4 regions of the Pseudoalteromonas sp. Scap06 genome follow, and region 1 is predicted to be linked to each of the others. Evidence: predicted binding sites of a transcription regulator. Region 1 holds the regulator's gene; each other region holds the start of a gene.

What was found. Region 1 encodes MetJ, which represses methionine synthesis genes. Its sites were predicted from a motif close to TAGACGTCTAGACGTCTA; they were not measured.
Region 2: metK (methionine adenosyltransferase) is a predicted target of MetJ. The motif match lies at 2,484-2,501, and genes of this name have one in related genera.
Region 3: FLM47_RS12155 (methylenetetrahydrofolate reductase) is a predicted target of MetJ. The motif match lies at 3,686-3,703, and genes of this name have one in related genera.
Region 4: FLM47_RS05050 (translation initiation factor) is a predicted target of MetJ. The motif match lies at 3,643-3,660, and genes of this name have one in related genera.

Annotation. Positions count from the first base shown of each region.
Region 1 is NZ_CP041330.1:327,045-332,846, reverse strand. It holds gene metL (bifunctional aspartate kinase/homoserine dehydrogenase II) at 1-1,625, opposite strand, end outside; gene metB (cystathionine gamma-synthase) at 1,675-2,922, opposite strand; gene metJ (met regulon transcriptional regulator MetJ) at 3,121-3,441, shown strand; gene FLM47_RS01495 (malic enzyme-like NAD(P)-binding protein) at 3,514-4,755, opposite strand; gene rpmE (50S ribosomal protein L31) at 5,279-5,494, opposite strand; gene priA (primosomal protein N') at 5,725-5,802, shown strand, end outside.
Region 2 is NZ_CP041330.1:2,580,267-2,586,068, reverse strand. It holds gene FLM47_RS12040 (5-formyltetrahydrofolate cyclo-ligase) at 1-527, opposite strand, end outside; gene FLM47_RS12035 (hypothetical protein) at 546-1,091, opposite strand; gene metK (methionine adenosyltransferase) at 1,231-2,382, opposite strand; gene tkt (transketolase) at 2,648-4,639, shown strand; gene FLM47_RS12020 (pyrimidine/purine nucleoside phosphorylase) at 5,075-5,389, shown strand; gene hpf (ribosome hibernation-promoting factor, HPF/YfiA family) at 5,580-5,802, shown strand, end outside.
Region 3 is NZ_CP041330.1:2,615,832-2,621,633, reverse strand. It holds gene FLM47_RS12170 (sensor domain-containing diguanylate cyclase) at 1-189, shown strand, start outside; gene FLM47_RS12165 (heme NO-binding domain-containing protein) at 319-858, shown strand; gene FLM47_RS12160 (response regulator) at 861-2,594, shown strand; gene FLM47_RS12155 (methylenetetrahydrofolate reductase) at 2,686-3,642, opposite strand; gene FLM47_RS12150 (pitrilysin family protein) at 3,892-5,802, shown strand, end outside.
Region 4 is NZ_CP041330.1:1,096,229-1,102,030, reverse strand. It holds gene FLM47_RS05075 (BatD family protein) at 1-273, shown strand, start outside; gene FLM47_RS05070 (sigma-70 family RNA polymerase sigma factor) at 327-884, shown strand; gene FLM47_RS05065 (DUF3379 family protein) at 884-1,636, shown strand; gene FLM47_RS05060 (amino acid aminotransferase) at 1,713-2,903, opposite strand; gene FLM47_RS05055 (GAF domain-containing protein) at 2,982-3,641, opposite strand; gene FLM47_RS05050 (translation initiation factor) at 3,890-4,219, shown strand; gene FLM47_RS05045 (EAL domain-containing protein) at 4,234-5,802, opposite strand, start outside.

The DNA.
Region 1 (5,802 bases):
GCGTATTTATTAGCACTAATTAAGTGACAATTTAATTCCACAAATTTGCTATAAAGCTGGCTAAAATATTCACTGGCGGTAATATCAATCACTACCTTATGTTCATACTCAAGCGTATCAATGTATGACAGCAAATCAGCTTGCTGATAGGGGCTTGCATGGTTTTCCCATTGCTGTTGCCAGCTCTCACAGTCTAACCCATTGGCATTAACCAGCATCTGCTCTGAGCGTAGTAATGCTACTAACTTAATGTTAAAACCTGATGATAAACGGGCTATTTGTGCAGGTAGTTGGCGCATAAATTCAGCACCAACATTACCAAGCCCTGCAATAATTAAAGCTATTTCTTGCGCTTTATTGATCAATTTATCATGCAGTAAGCTCAGCACATCACTCTCAAGTACCTGATCGGTTAATAATAACGTATAACCGTCACCAAAATGAGTAAACCTAGGGTGAATTGATTGCGCTTGAAGTACAGCTGCACTTTGCTCACCGAGTATCGCTATATCTGGCTCTGATGCAATAATTGCAACCCCATTTAAGTTAGAATCACTAATGTTGGCGCGGCCAGCAAAATAATTAACCACCTGATATGTCGCCGACGCAGGGACTACCAAGTAAATTTCGCCCGCATGTTCAAAGTGATGCAAACTATGCTGAATAAGCTGACTAACATGCGCTACCTCGCCTTCACTCAAATCATCAACAGTAAGTAAATCCACATTGTTAATCGTGGTTAAAAAGCGCTTTTGTTTACTCATTCCTAATTTAACTATTTCGGTATGGCTGCCTTGAAGATCGTAACTACTGCGAACAATTAACTCTATATCGGTCCCTTTTAATGGCGATAATGTTTTAGCATGTAGTACGGGGTTACCTAATCTAGCCAATAAATTAGCTTGTTCGCGGCACACCCGCGCATACTTAATCGCATTAGCTACCTTACGCGGATCAGTACTAAAAACACCTTGAGTGTCAGTCCAAATAGACACTTTTTTAGCATTGCAATATCGTGCTAATAAAGTAGCACTGTAATCACTGCCGTTACGTCCTAAGGTCACGGTTTCATGTTGTAAATTAGCCGCAATAAACCCTGTAACGACATTAATTTTGCTTGTATCTATGGCTTTTAAGCACTGCTGCTGATTATTAGCATGCTGTAGCTGCCCTGCGTCTAACGTAAATAATTGCCTAGCGTCCAGAGCGCAAGCACTAACGTTAAGTTGCCCTAAGTAAGCGCTTAATAGCCTTGCAGACCATAATTCGCCATGAGCTAATAGCCACGCTTCAGTTAATATGTTTTGCTTAGCCTGCTGAGTAATAATGCTTAGCTCAGTGGCAAGTATATTGAGTGCTTCATGCTTAGCACCCGCTATAAGCAATTGTTCAATTAGCGAAGATTGATGATTACTTATTAATAAAATAATGTCAGCAATCGCTTGGGTATCTTGCTGTTCAAAGCTTTGCCACAATTTAACCAAGGTATCGGTGGTTTTACCGGCAGCAGATACCACCACACAATCCCCGGCTTGAGCATGAGTTAAAATAATATTTGCGACACTTTTAAAGCGATCCGCTGAGCTTAAACTCGAACCACCAAATTTATGAACCTGATTTACCATGTTAATACCAACTCGACTTCATGTTTTATATTTTCAAAATTGGTAGGCACTACCATAACGCCGGATGCGCCGCGTTTAGTTTCGCTGAGCCAAATGACTCACTGGCACCATTTTTTGCAGCTAAAGCATTATCTGCTTGCCCGGGGCGAACCAAATTAAATACCCTGTCTAAATCAGCAAGTAAGTCTTTTGCATCTTCAATACCCACCGAAATACGAATAAGCGTATCACCCACCCCAGCTTCTGCACGGGCAGTCGCCTCCATGCCTGCATGGGTCATGGTTGCGGGGTGACAAATCAAACTTTCAACTCCGCCTAATGATTCCGCCAAACTAAATTCATTTAAGCGCGTTAAAAACGCTGCAGCATCGTTTATATCGCCTTTGATATCAAAACTAACCATTGCACCAAAGCCAAACTGCTGCGCCTTAGCAAGCGCATGTTGTGGATGTGATTCAAGACCTGGATAGTAAACCTGAGCAACAAACGGGGAGTTTTCTAGATACTGTGCAATAGCGAGTGCATTTTCTTGGTGTTGCCTCAAACGCACGTTTAACGTGCGCAAACCTCTGAGAGTTAAATAGCTATCAAATGGCGCTCCAGTAATGCCAATATTATTTGCCCACCATGCCAGTTCTTCACCAAGCTCAGCGGTTGCTGCAATAACCGCCCCCCCAACAACATCTGAATGACCATTGATATATTTAGTAGTTGAGTGAACCACAATATCAGCACCAAATTTAATCGGATTTTGCAAAGCCGGCGATAAAAATGTGTTATCGGCAGCAACCAGAGCACCGCACTGCTTAGCAATATCGGTAACTGCTTTAATATCAGTTAATCGTAAAATTGGATTACTCGGTGTTTCAATCCAGATCAGCTTAGGTTTAATAGCAAGAATTTGCGATAAGCTTTCGCTTTTAGTGAAATCGACCACTTCTAGCTTTAACAAGCCGCGTTTTTCTAGTGAGGTAAATAAACGATAGCTGCCACCATAGCAATCGTGAGGAATCATTAACGTATCGTTACTATTTAATAATTGAGTTGTTAAGTGAACTGCCGCCATACCCGTTGCAGTAATAATGCCTTTAGCCCCGCCTTCAAGTTCAGTGAGCGCCTCAGCCAAAATGTCACGGTTAGGATTACCACTGCGGCCATAATCATATTGGCGTTTGGTATCAAAGTCAGAAAATGAGTAAGTTGTTGATAAATAAAGCGGTGGAACAACCGCACCATGCTGTTTGTCGGCTTCTATTCCACTACGAACAGCAATTGTTGCCTTATTTTTTTCACTCATTTTCGTCACCTTTACTATTTTGGAAGTTTAGACGTCTAAAAGGTAGCGCATGCAGTTTAAGATGTCAAAGCATTTAAATGTCTAGATAGCTAAATAACTAGTATTTGACTATCTTTTTTAAACCGATAGAATTTCACGCATATTTACACGCTTTGATGCTGTGTGAGCAATTTATAATCTGAGGCAACGATACATCTTATGGCTAAATGGAATGGTGAATATATTCACCCATACGCAGAACACGGGAAAAAATCCGAACAAGTAAAAAAGATCACCGTTTCGATCCCGCTAAATGTATTAAAAGTATTAACTGACGAACGTACTCGTCGTCAAATAAACAACTTGCGCCATGCAACAAATAGTGAGCTTTTATGCGAAGCATTTTTGCATGCATTTACAGGGCAACCGCTGCCTAATGATGATGATCTACGTAAAGACAACGCAGAAAAAGTACCTGAAGAGGTGAAGAAAATAATGCAAGAAATGGGACTAGAAGTGCCTATTTTAAATGAAGATTAAATTTCTTTATCTGTGTTATAAAAAAACCTCAGCAAATGCTGAGGTTTTTTTTGCGTTAATTCACACTTAAAATTACGCCATGTAGTTCTCTGGCATATCAATTTGTGCCACACCCGAATCAACTGCAGCTTGAGCAACGGCTTTGGCGATACGAGGCAATAAGCGCGGATCCATAGGTTTTGGTATAATATATTTAGCACCAAACTCTAGTTTATCGATACCTGCAGCAGTCAGTACTTCAGCCGGAACTGGCTCTTTAGCAATACTGCGAATTGCCTCTACAGCAGCTATTTTCATTTCATCGTTTATTTCACTTGCGCGTACATCTAGTGCGCCACGGAAAATAAATGGAAAACAAAGTACGTTGTTAACTTGGTTCGGATAATCAGAACGGCCAGTCGCCATAATAAGATCGTTGCGTGCAGCATGTGCTAATTGCGGATCAATTTCAGGATCGGGGTTTGAACATGCAAATACAACTGGGCGGTCAGCCATTAACTTCAAATCATCGGCGGCTAATAAATTAGGGCCTGATACACCAACAAACACATCGGCATCTTCAATTACGTCCTGTAAAGTACGTTTATCCGTATTGTTTGCAAATAATTGCTTATATTCATTTAAGTCATCACGACGTGTATGAATAACGCCTTTACGGTCTAACATATAAATATGTTCACGCAGTGCGCCACACTTAATTAAAAGCTCCATACAGGCAACAGCTGCAGCGCCGGCACCTAAACACACGATAATCGCATCTTCAATTGCTTTACCTTGTACTTCTAGCGCATTTAGCATACCCGCAGCCGTTACAATTGCCGTACCATGTTGGTCATCATGAAATACAGGAATGCTGCAACGTTCTATAAGTGCTTTTTCTATCTCAAAACATTCTGGCGCTTTAATATCTTCTAGGTTGATACCACCAAACGTGTCTGCAATATTCGCAACCGTGTTGATAAAGTCTTCGGTTGTGCGGTGCTTAACTTCTATATCAATTGAATCTAGACCTGCAAAACGTTTAAATAATAATGCCTTGCCTTCCATTACTGGTTTTGAGGCCAGTGGGCCTAAATTACCTAAGCCTAAAATTGCGGTGCCGTTAGTAATAACCGCAACCATATTTCCTTTACCAGTATACTTATAGGCATTTGCTGGATCAGCGGCAATTTCACGAACAGGTTCTGCAACACCTGGGCTATATGCGAGCGCGAGGTCTTTAACCGTCTCAGCGGGCTTGGTCAGCTCAATACTGATTTTACCTGGAACGGGATGGGCATGGTAATGTAGTGCTTGTTCACGAAAATCTGACATAACGCGATTATATCCTGCAATTTAAGTTAAAGTGAGAGGTAGTTTTATTCTACGATACCTTTATTATTTTTAAATTCCAAGCAATATCAGGTCTATCCTGTTATATGCTAGAACTCTTAATTTTAAGTGATTTATCAGCAACTTCCCTAGATTATCCTGACATTTTTAAAATATAAATTCGTCATAAAAATGAATATTACAGGTCGTTTTTACCCTTATTCAATATTTATGAAATACTCTTTTCAGTCTTAAATTAAAATAGTGAAATACCGAACTTTGTTTAACTTTAAATACAAATAACTTCACGTTAACTACATTTAAGTACCATATTTAAAGTGTAACAAATAAAAATATAGATAATATTGGCAATTTTGTCTGCAAATGTTTATGCATATTCGGAATAAGAACAGGAAATAGTTATGCAAAAATAATAAATACAAAACTGTTATAAAATGGAGGGATAAGTGAATTTTAGGCACAAAAAAAGCACCCTAAGGTGCTTTTTTTACATAGAAACAAAAAATTATTTTTTGCTGCTAAGTGCACCGAAGCGCTTGTTGAAGCGATCAACACGGCCGCCAGTGTCTAAAATCTTTTGCTTACCAGTGTAAAACGGGTGACACGCAGAACATACGTCTAAGTGAATGTCTTTACACAAAGTAGAACGAGTTTCGAATTTGTTTCCGCATGAACAAGTTGCAGAAATTACTTCGTACTTAGGGTGAATACCTTCTTTCATAGGAACCTCTAGTTAAGGCCGCATCGCTCTCCAAACCCGAAGTCTGGCACCATACGTCGTTAAAACAAATTTATTGGTCGCGAATTTTATCCAACAACCCGCACGCACACAAGCTTTAATTATTCTTTTTACTAAAAAGTCTGCAAACACCTATTGATTACTGATTTGTCGGTAGGCTTTTAATACTATTTTTAGTACATTAGGCTATTAGGTTTCTTAGTTGAGTTGTTATGTGTTTTGTTGAAGTTGCAATAAAAGTCCCCTTACCTCGCACCTTTGATTATAAAGTGGATGAGCAATTAACACCG
Region 2 (5,802 bases), 1.1 Mb from region 1:
TCATCGACTTGTTGGCACGCATGTGCGAGGCCAATAAGTTGCGGTTGTTGCCAGTGTTGTTCGTATAAACGTGCCAATGTTCTATCGTAAAACCCACCTCCCATTCCAAGGCGATTACCAAATTTATCAAATGCCACTAATGGCATTAGAACGTAATCAAGCTCAGGTAAGGGGCATATTTGAGAGCAGTTCAACTTAGGCTCCAAGATACCATAGCGATTTGCTCTCATGGGTGAGTTTTTTTCATAGCGTTGAAATAGTAAATTAGCCCCATTAAATGGATGAATTACGGGCAAGTAAATAGCCTGGTCAGTGTTCCATAATTCATTAATTAACAATGAGGTATCTAATTCTCCATCATTACTTAAATAAAGCGCGATATGACTTTTTTTGGCCGAATTTATGCTTTTTAAGTGTTGAATAAAATTCACTTTAAGCGATTCGGCGGCTAATTCTTGCTGTTTTTTTGATAGGTTATTACGTGCTTTACGAATATCGTGTCTTATTTGTGCGCGATTATTACTCATTAAATAGCTTAACCGTAATTAAAAAGAGAATAAATTAGGAAATAATAAGTACATAGCAAGTACAATAAGCAATATTACGGCTGTAGAAATCAGCGAATATAAAACAAGGTTGCCGCGTTTTTTGGGCTCAGTAGAGAGGGGCTCATCAAGCATTAAATCGTCATCTTCCCATACTTCATTGTTTTCATCAGGTAATGATAATTCAACTTCAGGGAGGCGTTGCTCAATATCTTCTAGTTTTTCTTCAAGGCGAATTAGGCTACTGGTAATGTAATCTAGGGCGTCAAATAAGCGCTGATCTCGCTGGCTGTCGTAAGCTGTTTGAGGTGCCGTTTGTGTAGCCGCAGCTTGCTGAAGTTTGCTTTTAATCCCCAGCGTTGAAAGTAACTTAGCTTGCTTGAGTGCTTTATCTTTGGGGCAAGGGGCAAATAACGGTTTGCCATCAAAAAAAGCAGCCACTTTTTCTGGCGAGGTTTTCAGCTTTTCTGTCAGTGCAGTGGTCACTGCTTGGCTGTCTGCACCTTCTGCAAGTCCTACAAATATAACACGAAAATTGTCGGCCATTTTTTATCCCTAATACGCTTTATTGTATAAGCAGAGTATATACCTAAAATGTTAAACAGTTCGAGACTGTTTTACGACTAACTTAGTACACATAGCAAAACGGCCCTAAAAAGGGCCGTTTAAATATTAGCTAAGTGGCTTATAGACCAGCTGCTGCGCGAAGTGCGTCTGCTTTATCTGTGCGTTCCCATGGGAATTCGTCACGACCAAAGTGGCCGTAAGCCGCTGTTGGAAGATAAATAGGGCGCTCAAGATCAAGCATTTGAATTAGACCGTAAGGGCGTAAGTCAAAGTGTTCACGAATAAGTTCAATTAAACGCGCTTCTTCTAATTTACCTGTGCCAAATGTTTCAACACTGATAGAAGTAGGCTCTGCAACACCAATAGCGTAAGACACTTGAAGTTCACACTTATCAGCAAGGCCTGCAGCAACAATGTTTTTAGCAACGTAACGTGCAGCATAAGCCGCTGAGCGGTCAACTTTTGATGGATCTTTACCAGAGAAAGCACCACCACCGTGACGAGCCATGCCACCGTATGTATCTACAATGATTTTACGACCAGTTAAACCACAGTCACCCATTGGGCCACCAATAACAAAACGACCCGTTGGGTTAATGAAAAATTTAGTTGCGCTAGTAATAAGCTCAGCAGGAAGTACTGGCTTAATAATTGTTTCCATTACCGCTTCTACTAAGTCATTTTGCGATACATCTTCGCTGTGCTGAGTAGAAAGTACAACGGCATCAATACCTACTGGCTTGCCATTTTCGTATGCAAATGTAACTTGTGATTTTGCATCTGGACGTAACCAGTTAAGCTCGCCGCTTTTACGAACTTCAGCTTGACGCTGCACTAAACGGTGAGAATAAGTAATTGGAGCAGGCATTAATACTTCAGTTTCGTTACATGCGTAACCAAACATTAAGCCTTGGTCGCCAGCGCCTTGCTCTTCAGGGCTTGTACGGTCAACACCTTGGTTAATGTCTGGAGACTGTTTACCAATAGTGTTTAAAATTGCACACGAATCGGCATCAAAGCCCATATCTGAGTGTGTGTAACCAATTTCACGTACTGTTTTACGTGTAATTTCTTCGATATCAACCCATGCGCTAGTAGTGATTTCACCACCAACCATAACCATACCGGTTTTAACGTAAGTTTCACACGCTACACGGGCATGAGAGTCTTGCTCTAGGATAGCATCAAGTACCGCATCAGAAATTTGATCGGCGATTTTATCCGGATGACCTTCAGAAACAGATTCAGAAGTAAATAAATGTTTTGCCATTGTAATTATGCTCACAAATATTGCGCTTCACAAACGTCGGTATTAGCGCTAAAAAATTAAGGCGCGTATTTTATCTAAAACAAGCGAACTTGCATAGTTTTTTTACGCCTAGACGTCTAAATAAAATATATAATAGTAAAAGGTTCTTAAAAAATATTCATAATGTCCTATTTTTATGGGTTTTTAATTGCACACAGCCCCTACAATAAGTAAGAATGGAGGTATATAAATACCCGCGCAAATACATATAAAGGTAGGAGAATTCATGCCATCTCGCAAAGAACTTGCAAATGCTATTCGCGTCTTGTCAATGGACGCAGTACAAAAGGCCAAATCTGGTCACCCTGGAGCCCCTATGGGCATGGCTGATATCGCAGAAGTATTATGGCGCGATTATCTAAAACATAACCCAACAAATCCAGAGTGGGCTGACCGAGATCGATTTATACTCTCAAATGGTCACGGTTCAATGCTAATTTATTCTCTATTGCATTTAAGTGGTTATGATTTACCACTGGACGAAATTAAAAACTTCCGCCAAATGCACTCTAAAACACCAGGCCACCCAGAATATGGATACGCGCCAGGAATTGAGACCACTACGGGTCCATTAGGTCAAGGGATCACAAATGCCGTAGGTATGGCAATTGCTGAAAAAGCATTAGCCGCTCAATTTAACCGTGAAGGCCATGACATTGTTGATCACCACACTTACGCATTTATGGGTGATGGTTGTTTAATGGAAGGTATTTCTCATGAAGCCTGTTCGCTTGCTGGCACATTAGGCCTAGGCAAGTTAGTGGCATTTTGGGATGACAACGGCATTTCAATCGACGGTGAAGTTGAAGGCTGGTTTAGCGATGACACACCAGCACGTTTTAAAGCATACGGCTGGCATGTAATTAGCGACGTTGATGGCCACAACAGCGATGCTGTAAGTGCTGCAATTAGCGAAGCAAAAAGCGTGACTGACAAACCAACGCTAATTTGTTGTAAAACAGTAATTGGATATGGCTCACCTAATAAATCAGGTAGCCACGATTGTCATGGCGCACCATTAGGTGATGACGAAATTAAAGCATCTCGCGAGTTCTTAGGTTGGACGGGTGATGCATTTGAAATCCCTGCTGACATTTATGCACAGTGGGATAACAAAGAAAAAGGCCAACAGCTTGAAGCAAGCTGGGATGAGAAATTTGCTGCCTACGAGCAAGCATTCCCAGAGCTAGCAGCTGAATACAAACGCCGTACAAATTCAGATTTACCCGCTGATTGGGCTGAAAAGTCACAAGCGTATATTGAGCAGTTACAAGCAAACCCAGCAAATCCAGCATCACGTAAAGCATCGCAAAATGCATTAAACGCATTTGGTCCGTTACTACCTGAGTTTATGGGTGGCTCTGCCGATTTAGCAGGTTCAAACTTAACAATTTGGGATGGCTCTAAAGGCTTAACGGCAGACGATGCAAGTGGTAACTACGTTTACTACGGTGTGCGTGAGTTTGGTATGTCGGCAATTATGAATGGTATTGCACTTCATAAAGGCTTTATTCCTTACGGTGCAACGTTCTTAATGTTTATGGAATACGCACGCAACGCGGTTCGTATGGCTGCATTAATGAAGCAACCAAGCATTTTTGTATACACGCACGATTCAATTGGTTTAGGTGAAGATGGTCCAACTCACCAACCTGTAGAGCAAATTGCCAGCATGCGTTTAACGCCTAACCTTTACAATTGGCGCCCATGTGACCAAGTTGAATCGGCAATTGCATGGCAACAAGCTATTGAACGTAAAGACGGTCCTACATCATTAATCTTTACTCGCCAAGGCTTAGAGCAACAAGCACGTGATGCACAGCAATTAAGCGACGTTAAAAAGGGTGGTTACATCCTAAGTTGTGACGGCAACCCAGAGCTTATTCTTATTGCTACCGGCTCTGAAGTACAACTAGCGCAAGACTCTGCGAAAGAGCTACGTGCGCAGGGTAAAAAGGTACGTGTTGTATCTATGCCGTGTACTGATGCGTTTGAAGATCAATCGCCTGAGTACAAAGAAAGCGTATTACCAGCAAGCGTTTCACGTCGCGTAGCGATTGAAGCGGGTATTGCTGATTACTGGTACAAGTACGTAGGTCTAAATGGCGCCGTAGTCGGTATGACCACCTTTGGCGAGTCGGCACCAGCTAACGAGCTATTTGAATTCTTCGGCTTCACCGTAGAAAACATCGTTAACAAAGCAAACGCATTGTTTTAAGCGACTGCTTTAACATAAAAAAGCCCGCGCTGTGTAAAACAGAGCGGGCTTTTTTATGAGTTGTACTTTTATCACTGCCTCTAAAGCGCAGTGTTTCTAGCCCTCTTTGTGCATAAATCATTAAAAATTTATTTGAACACAGAGAAGTAAATGAGAAGAAAATGAGGCAATACAAAACCTAAATTACAAAGTCAATTCTGCTGTTTGATCACTTCTCTAAAGCGTAGCGTCTCATAGTCCTCTTTGTGCACAAATCATTAAAAGACCTGTTCGAAAAGTTTAGCCCGTTGCTCGAAGCAAATTCCCCTATAAAGTCGTTCATTTTTAATCTTTTGGCTGCTAAGTGAGTAATTTTCACAGCACTTAACTTGCAAGGCTTTTGTGTATCAGGCACTGTGGAGGTAGCAAAATTATAAATTAATAACAGGAGTTAACATGCCAAAGTTCGATAACGTTAGTGTGGTTAAAAAAGCCAATGTATATTTTGATGGCAAAGTATCAAGCCGAACTGTGCTTTTAGGAAATGGTGAAGCGAAAACCTTGGGTTTTATGCAACCCGGTGAATTTGAGTTTAATACCAACCAAAAAGAGTGCATGGAATTACTTGCAGGGCAGTGGGATGTGTTATTACCAGGTGAAAGCGAGTGGAAAACATTTAATGCGGGTGAGTCATTTAATGTTGATGCTAATGTTAGCTTTCATGTAAAAGTAAGTGATTTTGCAGATTATTGTTGTTCATACACAGATTAATTACATAATTGGTTGAATTATCAGCACCTCTGAAAAGCCGCTATCACGCGGCTTTTTGCATACTTAATGCTAAATGAATGATCTAAATCAGGTGGGGTAATAAATAATTGCTAAATTTAGCTATTTTCTCTTGTGTTAATTCGTTTAGCCCCCAATACTAACTATGAGGTAACATAAAAAAGGATACCCTATGAAAATTAATCTTTCTGGTCACCATGTTGACGTTACTGATTCTATTAAAGAACACATTAACGAAAAGTTTTCTAAAATTGAGAGTCATTTTCCATCATTGATAGCGCTCGACATTATTCTTTCAAAAGAGCATCACAAGTTCCAAGCAGAAATTAGTACTAATTATGAAGGTGCGCGAATATCGGTTAAAGGGGAAAACGAGGTTATGTACCCAGCTATTT
Region 3 (5,802 bases), 1.1 Mb from region 1:
ATAAATACAATTTCGATTGAGTTTGCTAATGCACTAGTATTAGATGGAATTTGCGAGTTATCACTAAGTGTTGGTTATAGTTTTTCTGAGCAAAAAAAGCAGCCATTTGAAACACTTTTAAATGATGCAGACCAATCAATGTATAAAAATAAGCAAAAATATAAGTTAAATAAAAAAATCGGTTATTAAATCGTTAATTGCTATTAACTTGTTATGCCAATATACACAGCAAACTAATTAACATATACGCATGCTATGTACGTGAATTTTTTTAGTTTGAAACTATACTTTGTTTATAGCTAATGAGTGGGTAGTTGTATGAAAGGTATTATTTTTACTGAATTTCTAGAAATGGTCGAGATCACATTTTCACCAGCAGTTGCTGATCAAATCATTGAGCAAAACGAACTGGATTCCAATGGGGCTTATACCAGTGTTGGTAACTATAATAAGCAAGAGCTTTTAAAGTTAGTGACCTCACTGAGCAGTATTGTTGATATTCCGGTTGATGTACTCGTTAAAGAATACGGTAAATACTTACTAAAGCGCTTCTTAGTCTACTATCCACAGTTTTTTGAAGAGCTCACTACAACGTTTGATTTTTTAGATACCATAGATCAGCACGTGCATGTAGAAGTTAAAAAACTATATACCGACGTTGAGTTGCCCACCTTTAAAACCAACCACTTAAGTAATACCCAAATGCAGATGATTTATCATTCAAGTAACCCATTTGCCATGCTCGCTGAGGGATTAATAGAAGGCGCAGCCGAACATTTTAAGGAAAATATAAGTATAAGCAGCGATATCAATGACGATCATCAAGTTGCTACGTTTAACTTAACATTGGTAGGTTAGATATGGACATTGCTCTTTTACAGCGCAGGTTAGAGCGAGAGCGTTTGGCGCGAAAAGAAGCTGAAAAGCTATTAGAAGCCAAATCATTACAACTTTACGAAGCCAATGAAGTGCTCAAAGGAGCGGCTGAAAACTTAGAGCAAGAGGTTGCTAATAGAACCCATGCCCTCAAACTTGCGAAACAAGATGCAGAAGCTGCAAATAATGCTAAATCAGACTTTTTGGCAAATATGAGTCATGAGATTCGTACCCCGATGAATGCAATAATTGGCATGGCTTATCTTGCTTTAGATACCGGGCTTTCTGATAAGCAACGCGACTATGTTGAAAAAATTCACTATTCGGCAGAGTCTTTATTAGGGATCATTAATGATATTTTAGACTTTTCAAAGGTCGAAGCGGGTAAAATAGAGCTAGAACAAAAAGAATTCAATTTTAATATCTTTCTAGAAAATCTTGTCAATATTATTAGCACGCTAGCATCACAAAGAAAAATTGAAGTGCTGTTTGATATTGACCCCTTACTGCCTGACTTTTTTATTGGTGATGCATTAAGGCTTAATCAAGTGCTGTTAAATTTGCTTAATAATGCACTGAAGTTCTCAACCCGCGGCAAAGTTGTATTAGCTGTAAAGTTAGCGCAAAAGGTAGACAATTTTTGCAGTGTCACTTTTTCTGTTTTAGATAATGGCATTGGAATGAGCCAAGCACAAGTAGACTCACTATTTAAACCTTTTACTCAGGCTGACGTGTCTACAACGCGAAAGTTTGGTGGGACTGGGCTTGGCTTGGTAATAAGTAAAACGTTGGTAGAACTAATGCAGGGAAATGTTTTAGTAAACAGTAAACTCAATAAAGGAAGTTGTTTTAGCTTTACTATTCCACTTAGCTATTCGACTAAAAAAAGTGAGTTTGAAATATCACATGTTAGGGCTAAGCAGGCCCTTGTTATCGAAAGTTCAGACAGTACGTTAGCATCATTACAAACGCTGCTTATTGGATTTGAAGTTAAAGTTGATATTGCAAATAATATCAACCAAGTGCTAGACCGGTTAAGCGCCTTACATGATTACGACTTTATTTTTATAGATTGGCGTACTTTAAATTTAAATAATGACAGGGCTGCGCAGTCTCTTCGAAGTGAACTCAAATTAAATGCGAAAAAGCTAATCGTAGTAGCACCTTGTGAAAATAAAGCACTCAACGAAAGCCTACTAGGATTTGCTGATAACACTTATAAAGTGCTGATCAAACCAATTATTAAAAGCACATTATACAATGTACTTTTACAAATTATGCATATAAAAACACTTAATAAGCCAGAATCACAAGAGAGCTCAGATACACAAAATGCATTACAAAAGCTTCAAGGTATTCATATTTTATTGGTTGAAGACAATCCGCTCAATCAGCAAGTAGCAACACAAATACTTCGCAAAAAAGGCTTAATCGTTGATGTTGCCAATGATGGTATTGAGGCATTAGAAGCGCTAAAAAATAAAACCTATGATGGGGTGTTAATGGATTGCCAGATGCCCCGAATGGATGGTTACACAGCAGCCAAAGAAATAAAAAAACAAGCAAAGTTTAAAAATTTACCCATTATTGCAATGACTGCTAATACAAGAGAAACCGATTTACTAAAGGCGAAAGGTTGCGGTATGAATGGCTATATTTCAAAGCCTATTAAAGTTGAAAGTATGTTTGAAGTAATAGCAAAATGGGTGTGTATTTAATCTTTTGTTTTCAATTATTTTATTAACTAACTTGGAAATATAAAAAAGGCAAGCCAGCAGCTTGCCAAGTACGGTATAAATCAGTTTAACTTTACGCTATCAGTTTCTCCGCAAGGTTGAGTTCCATTGTGGCTTTTAATAAACGGTATAAGTTAATAGACGCATCTATTTCTTCTTTACGATTGGTTAAGCTTTCAATATTTAAACCCAGTGGCACACCTAAGTGCGCACAGCTTTTTAAAATTGAGTCGAGATTTTCACGACAAATACGCACTGATTCGCTTAGTGTATTTTCCGAATCAAGCATGCGCCATTTAGTTGCCTCTGGCACCGAGATACCTAGCCACTGCATAAACTCCAAGGTTTTTTCACCACCACAAGGCGTAAAGGTTAATATAATCCGATTAGGTGTCAGGCCTTGTGCTTTGCATGTGCGCGCATAACTGGTTATTAAATCTATGGTTGCTTGTGCATTGTAAACGGCTTGAGAGATAAAAAACTGGCATCCTTGTGCTGTTTTTTCTATTAAGCGTTGGTGCTCGTTGCGCTTATTGGCATGGCGCTCAGCAATGGTTACACCACCTAAAAAGAAATCTTCAGACTGCTCTGCCAGTGTTTTATAGGCATTCGGTAAGCTCAGCTTTATATCACCTGCTGATGAAGGGCTACCCACTAACACCACGTTTTTTAAATCGTAGTCATTTTTGGTTTCATCTAACCACGCTTTAAACTCACTCACACCGCGCTGAGCTACACTTTTATAAGTAATTACATCAAGATCAGATAAGCCTCGTAAGAGTTGGCTGTACTCGCGCGGATCAACTGTTTGCTTAAATGCAAATGGACGCGCTTGCTCTGTACGGCTACTTTCATCTTGAATGTCATAAATAACTACGCCGTCATATTCAATTTCGTGTAAACGGCCTAATAACTTTTCGGCAATGATTTTTAATTGCGCTTTATCAGTCCCAATTTTTGGCGGTGTTGTGCCAATTAGGTAAACACCTTGGTTGGTGTCCTGTATTTTTTCTTGAAGTGATAAAGCCATAATCCCCATTCCAGCTTAATTTGTGATGATGGATTTAATATAGCAGCCATTTAGACGTCTAGATAGATTTATTTATTGAAAGTTTCTCAACTAACGTGAATTATTTTCATAGTTAAACCAAGTTACCAGCAATAACTGACACAGTTGTTTACATAATTAATAGGCTTAGGGCTCTTATATTTAATTACTTTACGGCATACTTAGTTTGGTAAATGTTTTAAAAATTGCTCAATTTAAAAAGGGATAACAATGAAATTTAAATTATTGGCAACTAGCCTAGCGGTATCGCTGGCTTTAACGGGTTGCGCTATGCAGCAAAGTCAAAACACGCAAACAGTAGCCCAACAAGAACAAGTTAATAAAGCAGATGAGCGTGTTTTTTCACAAGATTACCTAATAGAAGAGCTAGATAACGGCTTGCGCGTTATGGTAGTTAAAACCGATTACCCAGATGTAGTATCGCTACAAATACCTGTATCTGTTGGCTCGCGTAATGAAGTGGAAGCGGGTAAAACTGGTTTTGCTCACTTTTTTGAACACATGATGTTTAAAGGCTCTGAAAAGTTTCCGCAAGATGTGTATTCAGATATTCTAAAAAATTCAGGGGTTGATAACCGCGCCTATACAACTAACGATTACACTAACTACCACTTAAATTTTTCAAAACAGCATCTTGATAAAGTACTTGAGATTGAAGCTGATATTTTTCAAAACTTAAGCTACACCGAAGAACAATTTAGAACGGAAGCGCTAACGGTTAAAGGCGAGTACTTAAAAAATAATGCCAGTCCAATTCGTAAATTATTAAGTGCGGTACGCCAAGAAGCGTTCGATAAACATACCTATAAACACACTACTATGGGCTTTTTTGAAGATATTGAAGCCATGCCAGATCAAATGGCCTACGGTAAAGAATTTTTTGCTAAGTTTTATAAGCCTGAATATGTATCGCTTGTGATTGTTGGTGATGTTGAGCCAAAAGAGACCATGGCGATGGTTAAAAAGCACTGGGGTAACTGGCAAAAAGGCGACTATGTTGCTGATATTCCAAAAGAGCCAACTCAACAAGCGCCAAAATATGTGCATGAGCAAAACGAAGGATTACCTGGTCACTGGTTACTTGTGTCGTATAAAGGCGCCGCATGGGAGCCTCAGAAAAAAGACAGAGCCGCATTAGATTTACTCTCGCAGCTTTATTTTTCTAGCAATTCAGATATTTACCAAGAGCTGGTAGTAGAAAGGCAAATAGCGAGTCAAATGTTTACCTACAACCCAGAGACAAAAGATCCAGGGTTACTGCATGTATTTGTAAAAGTTGAAAATGCCGATGATTTAGCCACAGTACGTGATGCCATTAATCGTACGTATGCTAAAGCGCGTACCGAGTTGGTTGATAGCCAAAAACTCAGCGATTTAAAGTCTAACCTTAAATACAGTTTTATAAATGGTTTAGATTCATCGCAAGCAATTGCCTCTACACTTGCCAGCTATATGCATTTTGAGCGCGATCCTGAGGTGATTAATCAGCTGTATAAATCGGCAGACAATATCACTAGCGAAGATATTAGAGCCGTTGCAAATAAGTATTTTGTTGATAATGCCCGCACCACAATTACTATGTCGGCACTTGATAAAGCCCCTGGTTTTGAGCAAGAAAGCGACTTAAATGCCTTGGTAGCTAAGTATCAGCAAGCACCGAGTAAGCCTATCTTTAAGGTGCTTGATAAAACCAATAGCTCGCCGTTAATCGATATTAACTTATTATTTAATACCGGTGCCGCTGCCGATCCGCAGGGTAAAAAAGGCGTAGCGGCTTTAACTGCCGCAATGCTGGCGCAAGGTGGCTCAACCTCAATGAGTTACAAAGATATTAAAAAGGCAATGTATCCGCTGGCGGGTAGTTTTGGTTATCAAATAGATAAAGAAATGCTGTCGTTCCAAGGGCGTATTCATAAAGATAATGCTGCTCAGTGGTATGCTTTAGTGAGTGAGCAGCTGTTAAGCCCAGGCTTTAGAGAAGATGACTTTAAGCGCCTGAAAAAAGAAATGATCGATGGCATTAAATCAGGCTTAAAAGCTTCTAACGACGAAGAGTTGGGTAAAGAAGTGCTCTACAGCGTGCTTTATAAAGGCCACCCTTATGAAAGCTATAACTACGGT
Region 4 (5,802 bases), 770 kb from region 1:
CAAATACTTGCTAAAAGCCGTGATAATAAAGCATTTTACGATGCACTTAATCTATACGCGCTAACTCGAACAGATAAAAAGGTAGGAGCTCTCACCCATTTATGCGCTATGATAAACAACTCGCAGTTCACTGCGCAGGTAAATAATTTACAAGCACAGTTGTACGGTAACCAATCGGCCAGCACTGATTTAGAAGCGATTGTTAGTTTATTAAAAAAACATCAATCGCACACAGCTAAGTCATCATCTGCGTTAAAAGAGCTATATTCTTAATAAGAATCTTAGTTACTTTTTTGGCCTATAATAATTTTAATTAAAAAGTACTTATGTTTGGAAATAAAAAATCGAATGATCGGGTCTTAATAAATATGGCTGAAAAACAACAACGCTACGAAGCCTTGGTTCATGTTTATCACAAGGAACTCTATCGCTTTGCTTACTGGTTATGTAACGACCCGACTATTGCGGATGACTTAGTGCAAGAAACCTTTTTACGTGCATGGCGCTCGCTTGATTCGTTACTCGACCAAAAAGCAGCTAAGCCATGGTTGCTGACCATTTTAAGGCGTGAGAATGCCAGACGCTTTGAGCGCAAGCAATTTGATTACAGTGATGTAGATAACGACACACTAGTGGATCAAACCAGCCATAGCTTAGATACAGCAATGGAACAAACCGTTATCCAGCGACAAATTTCTTTATTGGCTGATGAATACAAAGAGCCGCTGTTGCTACAGGTGGTAATGGGCTGCACCGGAGATGAAATTGCAGACATTCTTAACTTAAATAAAAATACGGTCATGACACGTTTATTTCGAGCAAAAAATCAACTTAAAGAGGCATTAAGCCGTGATGATGAACAACTTAAAGGAGCATCAAAATAATGGATGAACTTGAGTTTCGTCGCCGCACAATTGCGCAGCCAAATGAGCTGGACAAAGAGCTACAGGAATTTGCAAACAGCAGTGCCGACAGACAACAATTTTTGAATGAAAGCAAAGCATTCGATAAACAACTCGACAATGCGCTTGAAATCCCTGTGCCTGACAATCTTGCTGAACGAATTATTTTAAATACCTCGTTAAAAGAAAAAGCCAGAACAGATGAACTTGAGCAAAAGGATAACGTGGTTAGTGCACGCTCATGGTTTAAGTTTGACCGAGTACATTTGGCCTTAGCGGCTTCATTTGTGATTGCAGTCAGTGCGTTTATGTTTAGCGAAGAGCAAAGCATTAATCAAACGGCTGGTGAGCATGCACTAGCTCATGTTTACCATGAAATTTATGCATTAAATAAGACTCAACCAATTAGCATACAAGCTGTTAATGAAAAGCTGGCTTTACTTGGCGGTCAAATTAGTGATTTGCCTGGTAAAGTCACTTACGTTACCTTTTGCGATTTTCAAGGTGAGAGAGGCTTACATTTAGTGTTTGAGTCTGACTTTGGGCCTATGACCGTGTTTATTGTGCCAAGCGATAACCAAATTTTTGAAATTGGCTCTGATGATTTTAATGACTCTCGCTATGCTGGCCATATAAATCGTGGCAAACAGGCCGATACCGTGCTAATTGCAAGCCTTGGCTCACCAGTTGATATGTATAATGAACGTATTTCAGGTGCTATTCGCTGGCTTTAAGCCATTATAGAAACAATAAAAAACCGCAACGAGTGTGCGGTTTTTTTATTATTTAAAAGCCAAAGCTTCTTACTGATTACTTACAAACATCAGCAACTGCGTTAGCAAAGTAGTTGATATTTGCTTGGCTAATACCTGCTACGTTAACACGGCTAGAACCGACAATGTAAATACCGTATTCTTTTTGTAGGCGCTCGATTTGCTCTTTATTAATACCTAAGAAAGAGAACATACCGTGTTGGCGGTCAATAAACGAGAAGTCCTGAGCAATATCTTTTGCTGCCAGGCTGTCTTTAATTAAACTACGTAAACCATTAATACGGTTACGCATTTCATCAAGTTCACTGTGCCATAGCTGCGTTAATTCTGTGCTGCTTAAAATAGTGTTTACAATGTCTGCACCGTGCGCTGGCGGCATAGAATAAATGCTACGTACCACACTTAATAACACCGAGTTTGAAATATCAGCTGTTGCACTGTCTTTTGCAATGATTGAACAGGCACCAATACGCTCACGGTATAAGCCGAAGTTTTTAGAACATGATGAACAAATGATCAACTCTTCAACCGCATTGGCTAAAATACGTAAACCATTCGCATCTTCTTCTAAAGAAGAGCCAAAACCTTGATATGCAATATCAATTAATGGCGTAAAACCCACATCTTTTGCAAGTTCAGCAATAGTATTCCATTGTGTTTCGTTTAAATCCATACCACTTGGGTTGTGACAACATGCATGTAATAACACCACATCGCCCTTAGGCACCTGTGTTAGTGTTTCAACCATTTCATCAAACAATAAATCTTTGTTTTCGTAATCGTAGTATGGGTATTCTTTTACCGTTAAGCCTGCAGCTTCAAATAAGCTAATGTGGTTTGCCCACGTTGGATTGGTTACCCATACAGTTGCATCTGGATTACAACGTACAATGAATTCTGCAGCAACACGAAGTGCACCAGTACCGCCAGGAGCTTGTGCTGTGCGTACGCGGTTAGCTAATAATGCAGGGTGTTCACCTAGTAGAAGATTTTCCATTTGTTGACAGTAATCTAAATTACCAGCAAGACCAATGTAAGATTTGCTCATTTCATTTTCTAAACGAAATGCTTCTGCTTTTTTTACTGACTTTAATACTGGGGTATTCCCCTGCTCGTCTTTATATACACCAACCCCTAAGTCAATCTTATTTGGGTTAGTATCTTGCTTGTAGGCCGCCATAAGGCCAAGAATAGGGTCTGTTGGTAATGGTTTTAATACTGAGAACATTGGCTATCTCTTCGTTATTTAGGGGTTAGCTGTTGCGATAAGCTTAACATAAAAACTCACTAGATTGACTAGTGTTATTTACACTAAAAAGTGAGGAATTTTAATGCAGCACGCAATTAATAACGCGAGCGTCGCTTTATCAAAAAAATCAGTGCTGAAGGCTTCACCATCAACAATACCTATACACTGATGTTGTGCATTAAATAGCGGTAAACAGGCTTCTGCTTTTACTTTCGGATCACAGGTGTAATATTCACCGCCTGCCGCTAAATACTGCTCAACATTATTAATAACGCGCCCTTTACCACTAAGCGCTACTTGAACGTTATTGCTGGCAGTCGCAAATTCAGCAGTAAGCGGAAATAAAGGACGACTCGGCGCACCAAAATAAGCCAGCTTTAATAACTGCTCCCCTTCATTGGTGTGGGTATTCTGATAAATGCCGTACCAATCAAGCTTTGTGTTTTCAATGACGTAGTCAACAATCAATTGAAGTTGCGCTAATTTTTCAGTTGTTTGCGTACTTTGGCTGACATAATCGCTTAGTTTAAACGGCTCATCCTGTAGGTAACCAAATAAACTACATGCCCCACCTTCACCTAGCTCAGGAATTTGATATTCCCAACGCACGGCTGGTGCAGCATTTTTATTTAGGTATTGCTCAAGCTTTTCTAGCTCAGCGTGAATTAACTGTGGCTCAACATTAAGTTGAGCATACTCTAAGTAAGAATTAACCATTTGGACGTCCATACATCTATAATGCCGAAATAGTAGCATGGATGTTTTTATAGTGCTAGCCAATTTAAAGTGCTTTTTTAAAATCTTTAAACACTTTTATTCATAGATATAATTGCGGTATTTAAACTGGTTGCTTTATCTTTGGGGGCATTAAAAGGTGTTCAGCTTAGGTGCAAAAATTACGCCTTTGCTTCACAAATTTGTTATTATTTGCCGCATTATTATATTCAATCTTAAGTAGGTTAATTATGAGTGATAGTCACTTAGTGTATTCAACAGCAACAGGGCGAATTGATCAGCCAAAGCCAGAAAAAGAACTGGATGTAAAACTATTTAAAGACGGGTCAATTCGCATAGAACGTCAAACCAAAGGCCGAAAAGGTAAAGGTGTAATGCTGGTTGTTGGTCTTGATCCACAACAGCATGATTTGAAAAAGTTAGCAAAAACAATAAAAAGTAAGATGGGCCAAGGGGGCGCAGTAAAAGAAGGTGTTATTGAAGTACAAGGTGATGATCGCGACAAATTAAAAGCGATTTTAGAAGGATTAAAATTTAAAGTAAAAATTGCGGGTGGTTAACCCGCAATTCTTGCTTATTTAATAATTTTTAGCGCTGCTAATTGATCAAATAATGCGGGAATATCATCCTCAGCCACTGGCTTACTAAAATAATAGCCTTGAACAATAAAACAATTATTGTTTTGTAAAAACTCAACTTGCTCGATTGTTTCGACCCCTTCGGCAACTACATCAAGCTTCAGCTTTTGTGCCATAGCAATAATGGCCGCAGTGATCTCCATGTCGTTATCATCCTCAGGTATATCTTTGACAAACGAGCGATCAATTTTAAGAATATCGACAGGGAAACGCTTAAGGTAACTAAGTGAAGAATAACCCGTACCAAAATCATCAATAGAAATTGAGATACCCAACTTTTTAAGTTGATGTAACTGCTCAATAGCCGCTTCAACATTCCCCATCAGCATGCTTTCGGTTAATTCAAGATGCAGACTTTTAGCATTAATCTGCGTCTCTATAATTATTTTTTTCAGCATAGGCACTAAGCTTGCGTCTTTAAACTGTCTTGCTGACAGATTGATCGACATATTACTTGCTCTACCTTGTTGTTCTAGTCGCTTCGTAAACTCACACGCTTGTTGTAGCACCCATTTACCGAGCTCCACAATTAAACCCGTTGCCTCAGCTATCGGAATAAACTTAGTCGGAGGAATAAACCCTTGCGTAGGATGGAACCAACGAAGTAATGCTTCATACCCCACCACGCTATTATCGCGACAATCAACTTGTGGCTGGTAATGTAACGTGAGTTGCTTTTCTTTAATCGCATGACGCAACTCATTTTCTAGGAATAATCGTTCATTAGCTGCTGCATTTAAATCTTGGCTATAAAAATGGAAGGTATTACGCCCTTTGGCTTTTGCTTCATACATAGCTAAATCGGCATGCTTTAATAACTGATCTTCTTCTAGGCTATCAAAAGGCGCTAAGGTAATACCAATACTTGCACTAACAATCACTTCATTGCTGCCAAGTTTTATCGGCTGATTTAAGGTTTTTTGTATAGTGTCAGCGACTTCAGATGCTTCTTTTTGATGTTCAATACCACTAAGTAGAACAGCAAATTCATCCCCCCCTAAACGGGCTATGGTATCTTCCGCTCGTAAGCGCTGTTTTAAGCGTGTTGCCACTTCAACCAATAGCTGATCGCCCGCATCATGGCCTAAGGTATCGTTAATACGCTTAAACTCATCCAGATCAAAATAAAATAAAGCAAACGAGTAACGCCCTCTTTCAGCAAGCGCCATCGACTTTCTAAGTTGCATTCTAAAGAATGTACGATTAGCCAGCCCAGTTAGTGTGTCAAAATAAGCGAGCTGTTCCATTTTTCGCTGACTTTCTTTCACAAACGAAATATCTTGTGCTGATGCCACGTAACTAGTGATTTTACCACCATCTTCTCGAATAGGTGACACACTGAGCGATACCCATATTGGCGGCTTATTTAGCGCTTCTATAAGCGTATCTCCTCGCCAGTAATTACGATTACGCAAATCAATGTCAATATCCTCTACCAACATGGTCATCTCATTGGCAATAATTGTCAGTAATGGCTGGCGTAAGAAATCATTCTCGACAAAATC